Regions from separate parts of the Bradyrhizobium centrosematis genome, predicted to be linked through region 1. Evidence: riboswitches for the same ligand, from Rfam matches in the RefSeq annotation. Region 1 holds a riboswitch; the other holds the start of a gene.
The links. A riboswitch is a leader RNA that binds a small molecule or an ion and turns the genes downstream of it on or off. The one in region 1 is predicted to bind cobalamin.
Positions count from the first base shown of each region.

Region 2: linked by a shared signal. The riboswitch ahead of P6U31_RS17980 (TonB-dependent receptor) and the one ahead of P6U31_RS23330 (DUF1636 family protein) in region 1 are both predicted to bind cobalamin.

Region 1 is NZ_CP120703.1:4,843,782-4,848,867, forward strand. Features, by position in the region: gene cobN (cobaltochelatase subunit CobN) at 1-1,687, opposite strand, end outside; gene cobW (cobalamin biosynthesis protein CobW) at 1,687-2,721, opposite strand; gene P6U31_RS23330 (DUF1636 family protein) at 2,718-3,092, opposite strand; cobalamin riboswitch at 3,186-3,406, opposite strand; gene cobO (cob(I)yrinic acid a,c-diamide adenosyltransferase) at 3,447-4,082, shown strand; gene P6U31_RS23340 (cobyric acid synthase) at 4,088-5,086, shown strand, end outside.
Region 2 is NZ_CP120703.1:3,727,087-3,732,172, reverse strand. Features, by position in the region: gene ilvD (dihydroxy-acid dehydratase) at 1-316, opposite strand, end outside; gene P6U31_RS17985 (hypothetical protein) at 691-1,290, opposite strand; gene P6U31_RS17980 (TonB-dependent receptor) at 1,323-3,554, opposite strand; cobalamin riboswitch at 3,668-3,884, opposite strand; gene P6U31_RS17975 (hypothetical protein) at 4,004-4,255, opposite strand; gene P6U31_RS17970 (hypothetical protein) at 4,379-4,591, opposite strand; gene P6U31_RS17965 (hypothetical protein) at 4,746-4,922, opposite strand; gene P6U31_RS17960 (adenylate/guanylate cyclase domain-containing protein) at 5,027-5,086, opposite strand, start outside.

The DNA of each region.
Region 1 (5,086 bases):
TGAAGGGATAGATGACGGGGAGATCGCCGATCAGGGCCTCCGGCCAGCAGGCGGACGACAACGCAACCGACTTTCCGGGCAGCCATTCCAGCGTGCCGTGCGCGCCCATATGCACCATGGCGTCACACCCCTGCTGCCGGAGCCAGAGATAGAACGCGACATAGGCGTGGCGCGGCGTGCGGGCGAGATCGTGATAATCGGCATCGCGCGTGGCAGCATCGCCACGCTCCGGCTGGACCGCAATGACCGACTTGCCGCACGCGATGGCAGCGAATTGAAACGCGCCATCGCGGCAAGCCGGATCGCTCTCGGGCGCCCCCCAGGCCTGCGCGAGATCGTCCTGCAGGGACTGCGGCAGGCGCGAGAGCGCCGCGCGGTAATCGGCAACGCTCCAGGTCAAATTCTGCCTGAGCAGCGTTTCACCGAGAGCATGCACTGGCGCGAGATCGAAACCGGTCTCACCGAGATCGGATACCAGAGCCTCCACTGAAGCCAGTGCATCGAGCCCGACCGCGTGCGCGATCTGGTGCGGACGGCCCGGATAGTTCGAGAGCACGATAGCCAGCCGCTTCTCGCCGGCCGGCTTTTCTGCGAGGCGCCGCCAGGCCAGGGCGCGCGCAGCAACAGCCCTCACGCGCTCCTCGTCGGGCGTGTGGGCCAGATGCGAAAATTGCAGATCCGGATCACGCATCGCGACCGATTTGAAACTCACCACGCCCGCGAACAGCCGGCCGTCGACCTCGGGCAGCACCACATGCATCGCAAGATCCCCGGGCGACAGACCCCGCAGCGAGGTCGCCCAGTCCTCGCGGCGCGCCGTGGAGAGCGCGACCTGAAACACGGGGCAAGGCGCAGCATCGAACGGCGTCGTGCCGTCGTAGCCGAGGGCCGAGAACGCCGTCGCATTGACGATCACGGCCGGAGGATGTTGCGCCAGATGCGCGCGCAGCCAATCGGCGACGCCTGCGGCCTTCAGCGAGGTGACGAACGCGCCGTAGGCGTCAAAGCCCTTGTCGCGCAGCGCGGCGATCAGCGCGTCGACCGGGCCGGTGTCGGCGGCGGTGAGATAGGAGCGATAGAACGTCACCAGCGCGCGGGGCCTGCCCTCGCCGGTCTCCGGCCCGGCGATGACGCCGCGCGCAGGATCGTAAAAGCCCCTCTCGGGCACGCTCATCTCGCCGATGACGGGACCTGCGTAGAGGCCCGAAGCCAGCGCGAGCTGCGCGATCGCCGCCTGCGCCGCGACTGGTCCGCCGGCATCGCAGAGCACCTTGAGCCGCCGCAGCGTCGAGACAGGCAACGTCGAATATTGATCGAGCCGCGCGTCATCGCGGCCGTCGGCCGGCAGCACGGCGAGCACGATGCCCCGGTCCTTGGCAAGCTGCTGCAGGGCCGCAAGCCCATACGTCCAGTAAGACTCCCCGCCGATCAAGCGCACCAAAATGCCACGCGCCTGCGACAGCGTGCGCTCGACATAGGTGTCGACCGACAGCGGATGGCGCAGCTCCGCGAGATTGGCGAGCCGCAGCGACGGCAGACTGCCGCGGCCACGCCGCCAGCCGGCCGCGAACGCCGCCAGGTCGGAATCCGAATACGAGAGCACCACGAGATCGGCCGGGTCCTGGCCGATGTCCCTTGGCGTCGCGGTCTCCTCCAGACCGCGGCTCTCGCGGAAGACGACGTGCATCAGATGCCTAGTCCTGACCTGATCGCTGCTTCATCGATATCGCCGTGCTCGCCGATCACGACGAGCTTCGACTGCCTGTGCCCTGCGCCCCAGGGCTTGTCGAACTGATGGCGCACGCGCTCGCCGACGGCCTGCAACAATAGTCGCATCGGCTTGCCCGCGACCGCGATATAGCCCTTGGCGCGCAGCACGTTCTGCTCGCGCGCAAGACGCTGCACGGATGCGACCAGCGCGTCGATATCGGCGACCTCCGGAAGATCGATCACGACCGAGGCGAAATCGTCGTGCTCATGCTCCTCCTCGCCGTCATGATGCGAAGGGCGCGCGGCGAGATCATTCTCGGCGGCAGCGCCGAGCCCGAGGATGACGCGCGCGTCGATCGCGCCCTCGGTGACGGGCAGCATCGGCACGCGACGCGGCATCTCGGCGGTGATCGCCGCCTTGGCTGCTTCGATGCCGGCGGCGCCGGCAAGGTCGGCCTTGGTCAGCAGCACGATATCGGCGCAGGCGATCTGATCCTCGAACACTTCGGACAGCGGCGTCTCATGATCGAGATTGTCGTCTGCCGCGCGCTGCGCCTCGACGGCGTCCGGGTCGGGCGCGAAGCGGCCCGCCGCCACGGCCTCGGCATCGGCCAGCGCGATCACGCCATCGACCGTGATGCGCGAGCGAATTTCCGGCCAATCGAACGCCTTCAAGAGCGGCTTCGGCAATGCCAATCCCGAGGTCTCGATCAGGATGTGATCGGGCCGCACCGGTCGCGCCAGCAGCCGCTCCATCGTCGGAATGAAATCATCGGCAACGGTGCAGCAGATGCAGCCATTGGCGAGCTCGACGATATTCTCCTCGGGGCAGTTCGCATCGGCGCAGGATTTCAGGATCTCGCCGTCGACGCCCTCGCTGCCGAACTCGTTGACGAGCACGGCGAGCTTCTTGCCGCCGGCGTTGCTGAGCAGATGCTGGATCAGCGTCGTCTTGCCGGAGCCGAGGAAACCGGTGACCACCGTGACCGGGACTTTTGCGAGCGAGTTCATTCGGCGGCCTCCGGCAAGGCGGGAATTGGGGGAATGCGTGCAAGCGACTGCTTGCGGAAAATTTCAGGACGGCTGCGCCAGGGCACGATCCCGTCGGGTGCGGCCGCATAGGCCGCAGCGCCCGCGACCACGTCGTGCGCATTCGCATCCGACAAGCGGCCGTAGACATAGGACCAGCGGCCGGGCGCGCTCAGCGCCACCGAGCAGCCCTGGCTGCAGGCCGACAGGCACTCCACGGGAACCAATTTGACGCCGTCGGGCACGCCGGCCTCGAGGATCGCGCCGTGCAGGCGCTTGCCGGGCGTCGTCTCGCCCTCGCCAAGCGTCTGGCCGGCACGGCAGGTGATGCAGACGTGAAGTGTGACGGTCATCGCCTCTTCCAGATAACAGCGGGAGGCGATGAGGCACACGGACCATTCTTCGGAAGGCCCGTTTCCCCGTCGCGGAACACCCCGTCCGCCGGTCCAAAACTCGTCCGCGCTGGCAGGTCTCCCGGCTTGCGGAGCAGGGTCTTGCCCTTCGATCCCCGCCTTCCCGATTCCAGAAGGAATCAGTGGCTTCGGGCATCTCTCCGGTCACGGTCGCGGGGGCGGCTGCATTTTGGACCCAAATCTTGCCGATTCGGACCCTATCGCATTCCCTCTTCGCCTGTCATAGGACAGGAACCAACGCCGGGCCACCATTTGCCGGTGGCCGCCTCTTGTCAAGCCGAAGGACCGGGTCCCATGACCTCTGAACCGGATACCCAAATAGCCGAGAATACCGACATCAGGCACGCCCAGAAGATGGCGAAGAAGAAGGCCGCCCGCGATAAGATCATGGCGACCAAGAGCGGTGAGAAGGGCCTCATTATCGTCCACACCGGCGCCGGCAAGGGTAAGTCCTCCTCGGCTTTCGGCATGATCGTCCGCTGCGTCGCCCACGGCTTCCCCTGCGCGGTGGTGCAGTTCATCAAGGGCGCGTGGGACACCGGCGAGCGGCGCCTGCTCACCGGCCATTTCGGCGAGCTCTGCCAGTTCCACGCAATGGGCGAAGGTTTCACCTGGGAGACTCAGGACCGCGCCCGCGACATCGCCGCCGCGCGCGCCGGCTGGGAGAAGGCCAAGGAGCTGATCTCCGATGCGAATTTGCGCATGGTCGTGCTCGACGAGATCAACATCGCGCTCCGCTACGACTATCTCGACATCGCCGAAATCGTCGAGTTCCTGACGAGCTCGAAGCCGCCGATGACTCACGTCGTGCTCACCGGTCGCAACGCCAAGGACGAGCTGATCGAGATCGCCGATCTCGTCACCGAGATGACGCTGGTCAAGCACCCCTTCCGCTCCGGCATCAAGGCGCAGGCCGGCGTCGAGTTCTGAATTCGATGGCACGCGCGCTGATGATCCAGGGGGCCGGCTCGGACGTGGGCAAATCGCTCATCGTCGCCGGCCTCGCCCGAGCCTTCACGCGGCGGAGCTTGCGCGTGCTTCCATTCAAGCCGCAGAACATGTCCAACAACGCGGCCGTCACGATCGATGGCGGCGAGATCGGCCGCGCGCAGGCATTGCAGGCGCTGGCCGCCGGCGCCGAGCCGCACACCGACATGAACCCGGTGCTGCTCAAGCCCGAGACCGATGTCGGCGCGCAGGTGATCGTCCAGGGCAAGCGCATCGCAACCGCACGTGCGCGCGACTACGCCGCGATGAAGCCTTCATTGATGGGCGCCGTGCTGGAGAGCTTCGAGCGCCTGAAGGCAAAGTCCGATCTGGTGCTGGTCGAAGGCGCCGGCAGCCCGGCCGAGGTCAATCTGCGCAAGGCCGACATCGCCAATATGGGATTTGCGCGCAAGGCCGACGTGCCCGTCGTGCTGGTCGGCGACATCGATCGCGGCGGCGTCATCGCCCAGCTCGTCGGCATCAAGACGGTGATCGACCCTGAGGATGCCGCGATGATCTCCGGTTTCGTCATCAACAAGTTCCGCGGCGATCCCACGCTGTTCGACGACGGCTATAGGCTGATCGCGCAAAAGACCGCCTGGCGCGGCCTTGGCGTGCTGCCCTGGTTTCCGCGCGCCGGCGAGCTGCCGGCCGAGGATGCGCTGGGCCTGAGCGATGCGCGCAAGCCCGGCCAGTGCAAGATCGCATGCCTCGTACTATCGCGGATCGCCAATTTCGACGATCTCGATCCGCTCAAGCTCGAGCCGGGTGTCGATCTCGTGATGGTGCGTCCCGGCGAAGCAATTCCTGGCGATGTCAGGCTCGTCATCATTCCCGGCTCCAAATCGACCCGCGGCGATCTCGCCTTCCTGCGTGCACAGGGCTGGGAGATCGATCTGCTTGCACATCACCGCCGGGGCGGCCATGTGCTCGGCCTCTGCGGCGGC
Region 2 (5,086 bases), 1.1 Mb from region 1:
ATTCGCGCGACGGCAGCGAGGAGCGCATGCCGTCGTGCCCCATGGCGATGCCGTCGGTCACGGTGATGGTGCAGAACTCGCGCGGGGTGCCGCCGGCCGACGCCACGCCCTTCTTCACCGCTTGCGCCTGGCGCATCAAAGCGATGTTGCAGGGAGCGGCTTCATTCCAGCACGAGGCGACGCCGACGAAAGGCTGGTGGATCTGCTCGGTGGTCAGACCCATGGCGTAGAAATACGACCGGTGCGGCGCGCGCGCAGGACCTTCCGTCACGTGACGGCTCGGCAGCCTCTGCTTGATGTCGGTCTTCGCGTCCATCGCAAACCAGTTTCCTCGGTCGACCCTTTCAGACCCGAAAAATCAGAGCCAAGATTTGAATCGACCTTGGGATTTTTCCGTCGCCTCGAGGACCGCCGCTGCCCTTAAAACATTAGAGTGATTTTATTCATGTTCGGCTGTGGCCAAAAAGCGGCGGCGATGCGAACCACCAGTGATGACGGTTAAATCGGAACCGAGTGTTGCGGAGACATCACAATCGTTACCGGGAAGACACGGGTGGAGCTACCAAGATACCATCAAGAAGATGACAGCTCACAACCTCAGATTTCACGATGCGTGGCGCGCGCCTGAGATTCAGCTTGGAGGAGATGCACGCAAGTGAGTCGGCCCTCTGCCAGCTTCAATTGCACGGCTCAGGCTGACATCGCTCCTTTGTGCCTGGCCGGACCGACCAGACGGACGATCTCGCAGACGGCGACGAGGCCGGCGAGCCAGACCGCGCAGGTCAATCCGATGCGCATCACGATCTCGGCCGTGAAGGCGCCCTCGCCGCCAAGCAGCGGCGTCCCGGCGAGCAGCGCGAGCTCGTAGGTCCCATAGGCGACGACGAGCGCGATCGCGAGCAGCAGCAGCAGCGTGCGGCCCTGCGACAGGAGGCCAATCACCATCGACGAGGCCGCGGTCGCCAGCAGCGCGGCCACGCCGATGACGAAGCCCCAGGCGATGCTGCTGGCGTCAACGGGATAATGCAGCACGCCGAAATCGATGCCCTGATTCACGAGCCAGGCGCCGGCAACGACGCGCAGCGCCGTGCGCAGCGGCAGCATCGCCGCGGCGACGACGGCGAAGGCCGCGAACGGCGTTGCGCAGGCGAACGCGAAGCTTGCGAGCGTGCATGACGCCGTCAGAAGCGCCAAGCAGAACATCGGTGCAAGGCGCGGCGCGACTGGGTGAAGCCCAGAACGGCCGCCGTGAGACGGCTGGATACTGCGAGCCACGACGTCAGGGCACATGGGTGATTTCCTTCTGCTTTGGATGTCAGAGGTCAGAACGTTGCGCCGACCTTGAGCAGATAGGTGCGTCCGGGCAACGGATAGGCGCTGAATCGGCCATCGGTGAAGGTGCTCGCGATGGCGTAGTCGTAATAGAGCGCATTCAGCACATTGTTGACGCTAAGTGACCAGAAGTAGCGCTCAACCTGGCCGCCGAGCTTGAGGTCGATCGTGCCATTGGCAGGGATTGGCTTCTGGGTGCTCGCCTGATCGTTGTCCACGCGCCGCTCGCTCCAGAAGCGCACAGTGGCATCGAGCACCAGATAATTCTGCCAGATGTTCCAGGTGACGCCGGCACTCGCCGTGTAGCGCGATACCAGCGGCACGTCGTTGCCCGCCCAGATGCCTTCGCGGAAAACCGCCCGCGTATAGGCCATGCCGGAGCGCAACAGCAGAGCGTCGCTGACTCGATAGGACAGGCTGGTCTCCGAACCGTAGCGCCGGGTCGGATCAAGATTAGTGTTGTAGAACAGGACCGGGCTGAAATGGATCTCGTTGGTGAGCTCCATCAGATAGAGACTGCTCTGCAGCTGCAGCCCGCCGCCTTCGATGCGCAGGCCGCCCTCGATATCCCAAGAGGTCTGGGTCTTGAGCTGAAAGGTTTGCGGGATCGCGGCGAAGGTCAAGGGATCGAAGGACGGACCCGAGGACAAGCGCTCGTCGACATCAGGCGTGCGGAAAGCGCGCGCGGCGCGGCCGAACAGCGCGACCGTGTCATTGAAGCGATGCTCGGCTCCAAGATGCAGCGCATATTGGGTCTCGTTGCTCGTCAGCGGCAGCGCGCCGATGTCGGCGTTGAATGGCGCGGCCGGGGCGAAACGGTCGCGTGCTGCAAGACTGACGGTCTGCACCCGCGCGCCATAGGAGATGTCGGTGATGGGCGCCACACCCATTGTGTGCTGGAAATAGCCCGCGACCGTCTGCTGCCTGAGGTCGTAATTGTGCCAGGCGGCGAACCCCTGCCCCGCGCCGCGGTTCTGCTGAAAGCTAGCATCGTAATAGTCGATGCCGGTGAGGAGCTGCGACGGCATGCCGAGCAGCAGGCTCTTCACGCTGAGCCGCGGCGTGATCGACCAATTGGTCAGATTGGAATCGACGTAAGTCGACGTGAAGAAGGCCGGAACCGGCGTCGGGCTGGAGAAGAACGCACTCTGCTGTTTCTTGTCGCGCACGCCGCCATCGACGATCAGATCGACGCCGTTGATCAGGGTCTTGGTGAAGCCCGCTGTCGCGCTAAAGCCTTGCTGGTTGGCGTAGTTGAACGGCGTGCTGGTTCCTCTCCGGTTGGTGGTGAGCTCGTCGAGGCCGATGGAGGGATCGACGGTGCGGCCGCCCGGCAGTCGCAGCTCCTGATTGTCGCCGGCGACAGTGAGAAACGCGGTCAGACCGGGCGTGGTATAATTGAGATTGCCGATGCCGTTCTGCTGGGCGTAGCGATTGTTGTCGCGATAGCCATCGGTCCTGACGGCATTGCCGTAGAACGAGGTCGACCACGGACCGGAATTGACCGAGGTCGAGACGTTGCCGAGCCCTGTGTTGAATGAGCCGAAACCCGCTTCGATGCGCGCGGACGCGGGCGGCCCTCCGACGCCAGTCTTCGTGACGATGTTGATCACGCCGCCGACAGCGTTGTCGCCGTAGAGCACCGCACCGGAGTTGCCGCGTGTGATCTCGATACGTTCGATGGAATTGAGCGGGATGGTGGAGAGGTCCACCTGCGCCATGTCGACGTCGTTCAGCCGCCGGCCGTTGACCAGCACCAGCGTGTTGGCGGTGGCAAAGGCGCCGAAGCCGCGCAGGTCCACGCTGGTCTTGGCGCCGATCGGGCCGCCATAGAACGTCGTGATCTGGGCTCCGGGGGTCTGCGTCGCGATGATCTCGGCCAGCGTCTGCGATGGCGAATGCGCGATATCCGCGGCCGTGACGACCGTCGTGGTGGCCCCGACGATACCGCCGTTGCTGGCCACGGCTTCAGCGCCAGTTGAGCCGGCGCCACTTCCTGCCGGCGCGACACGCGCGGTTGCCCGGTGTCTCGTCGCCTCGCCGTCACCTGTCGCCCTGGCACGCGTGCGGTTCTGATCGTCAGTCTTGCTCACTTCGATCGGCGGCAACTGCTCGGCGAGCGCCTGCTGGGCGAAGGCCGAGGATGGACTGAGCGAATGGAGGGAGACGGACGCGAACAGGCCGGCGCTGAGACGCCAGGCGGCAGGGACGAGACGGGACACGATTGTAACCTCGGTATGACGTCAGTGGCACGTCACAGCGAACGAGGCTTCACGGCAGAGCAATCGGTTGCTCCGGTGCAGCTAATGCCTGTACTCCCCGACCGACATCTTCGCGTGTGACCACGGCTGACGGCAGGTCTCCTGGCTCGCGGGTCATGACCTTAACGTCGCCTTCCCAGGACCGAGATTCCCAGTGGCACAGGACGAAAGATTCACCGCTTACAGTTGCGGGGGCAGCCGTGGCGTTGAGACAAATCCCGGCGTTGGGACGATCCCGCACCACATTCCCTTTTGATCTCCATGAGGAGAACCGTCGCCGATCATTTACGTGTCGTTGCGCCGGAGAGTCAATCGACCGGTCGTGCCAAGGAAAAGTTCTGGCCGGCCGGAGCCCGCCAGGAAGACGGCGAGGCCAAATTGCATGCGGAGAAGACGAAGCGAGCCGCCGTTCAGCCCCGCCCTCGCAAACGCTGGGCCTGGGCCCAGGCGACGGCGACATCGCGCGGCGGAACATCGACGCGCTTGATCGGGGTCAATTCGCCGGAGGCCGAGACGATCGCGGTTTCCTCGCGGCGGCAGCGTGTGCAGACGAAGCGGACCTCGTGCGGGGACGCCGACCAGCTCGACCGCTTCACATTGGCCGCCATCGGCCACGCATCGCAATGCGAGCACGACACCAGAAATCGACCGGGATCCAGCATACCCATTTCCATCGGACTCCGCGTCCTGCCCGCTCCTCCAATGATTAATCCAAGTGAATCGTTCCGGTGCCCGAGCACCGCCAGTTGCGCGGTTGCGCCCTTTGCAAGACAGCAGGCGTGCGCTCAGCGCGCGCCCTTGAGGGTGCAGGAGGTCGTGCAGGTGACCGTGGTACCGCGATCACAGGATTTGCAGGCACTGACGCACTGGTTCAGGTCGCGGGGATTGTAACTGTAGTTCCGCATCGGGCAGGCGGGCGTCGTCGAGCCGGTGATGTCCTGCTCCTGATCGCAGGCCGCCGTCATGAGCGCAAATATAATCACTGCAACGAGGCGCATGGGATTGCCCTGTCAGGCACGGCACAATGACGCTCACGGGACGCGCTGCACCGCAACGAACCCCGGTCTTCCCACCGCGAGCGCCGATCACCGACGCTCGCGTACCGTCAAGGATGCGCGCCAAACATTAAGAACGGATTGATTGCCGCCGGCCTCAGGCCGCAGCCTTGGTCGCGATCGCCTGCCGCATGTCCACCGCCAGCTGACGGTACTGCTCCGAAAGCTTCAGATAGAACTCGCGCTTGGCGCTGTCGGTGGCGAGCTTGGCGATCAGCTCGCATTCGGCGGTGAGCGTCTCGAACCGTTCCAGCCTGTCGTGAAGGTCTGTCATCGGCGTGTCCCCATCAAACGCCTCAAGGACATCCAACCTAAGCCCGGGAAATAGGTCACGGCGAACATCGTTATCGAGTGCAATCAATTTTTCCGATGCGCGGCCTATTTGCTGTCGAGCCGCCAGGCGCCATCCCATCCCTCGTCCGGCGGGCTCGTCTCGAA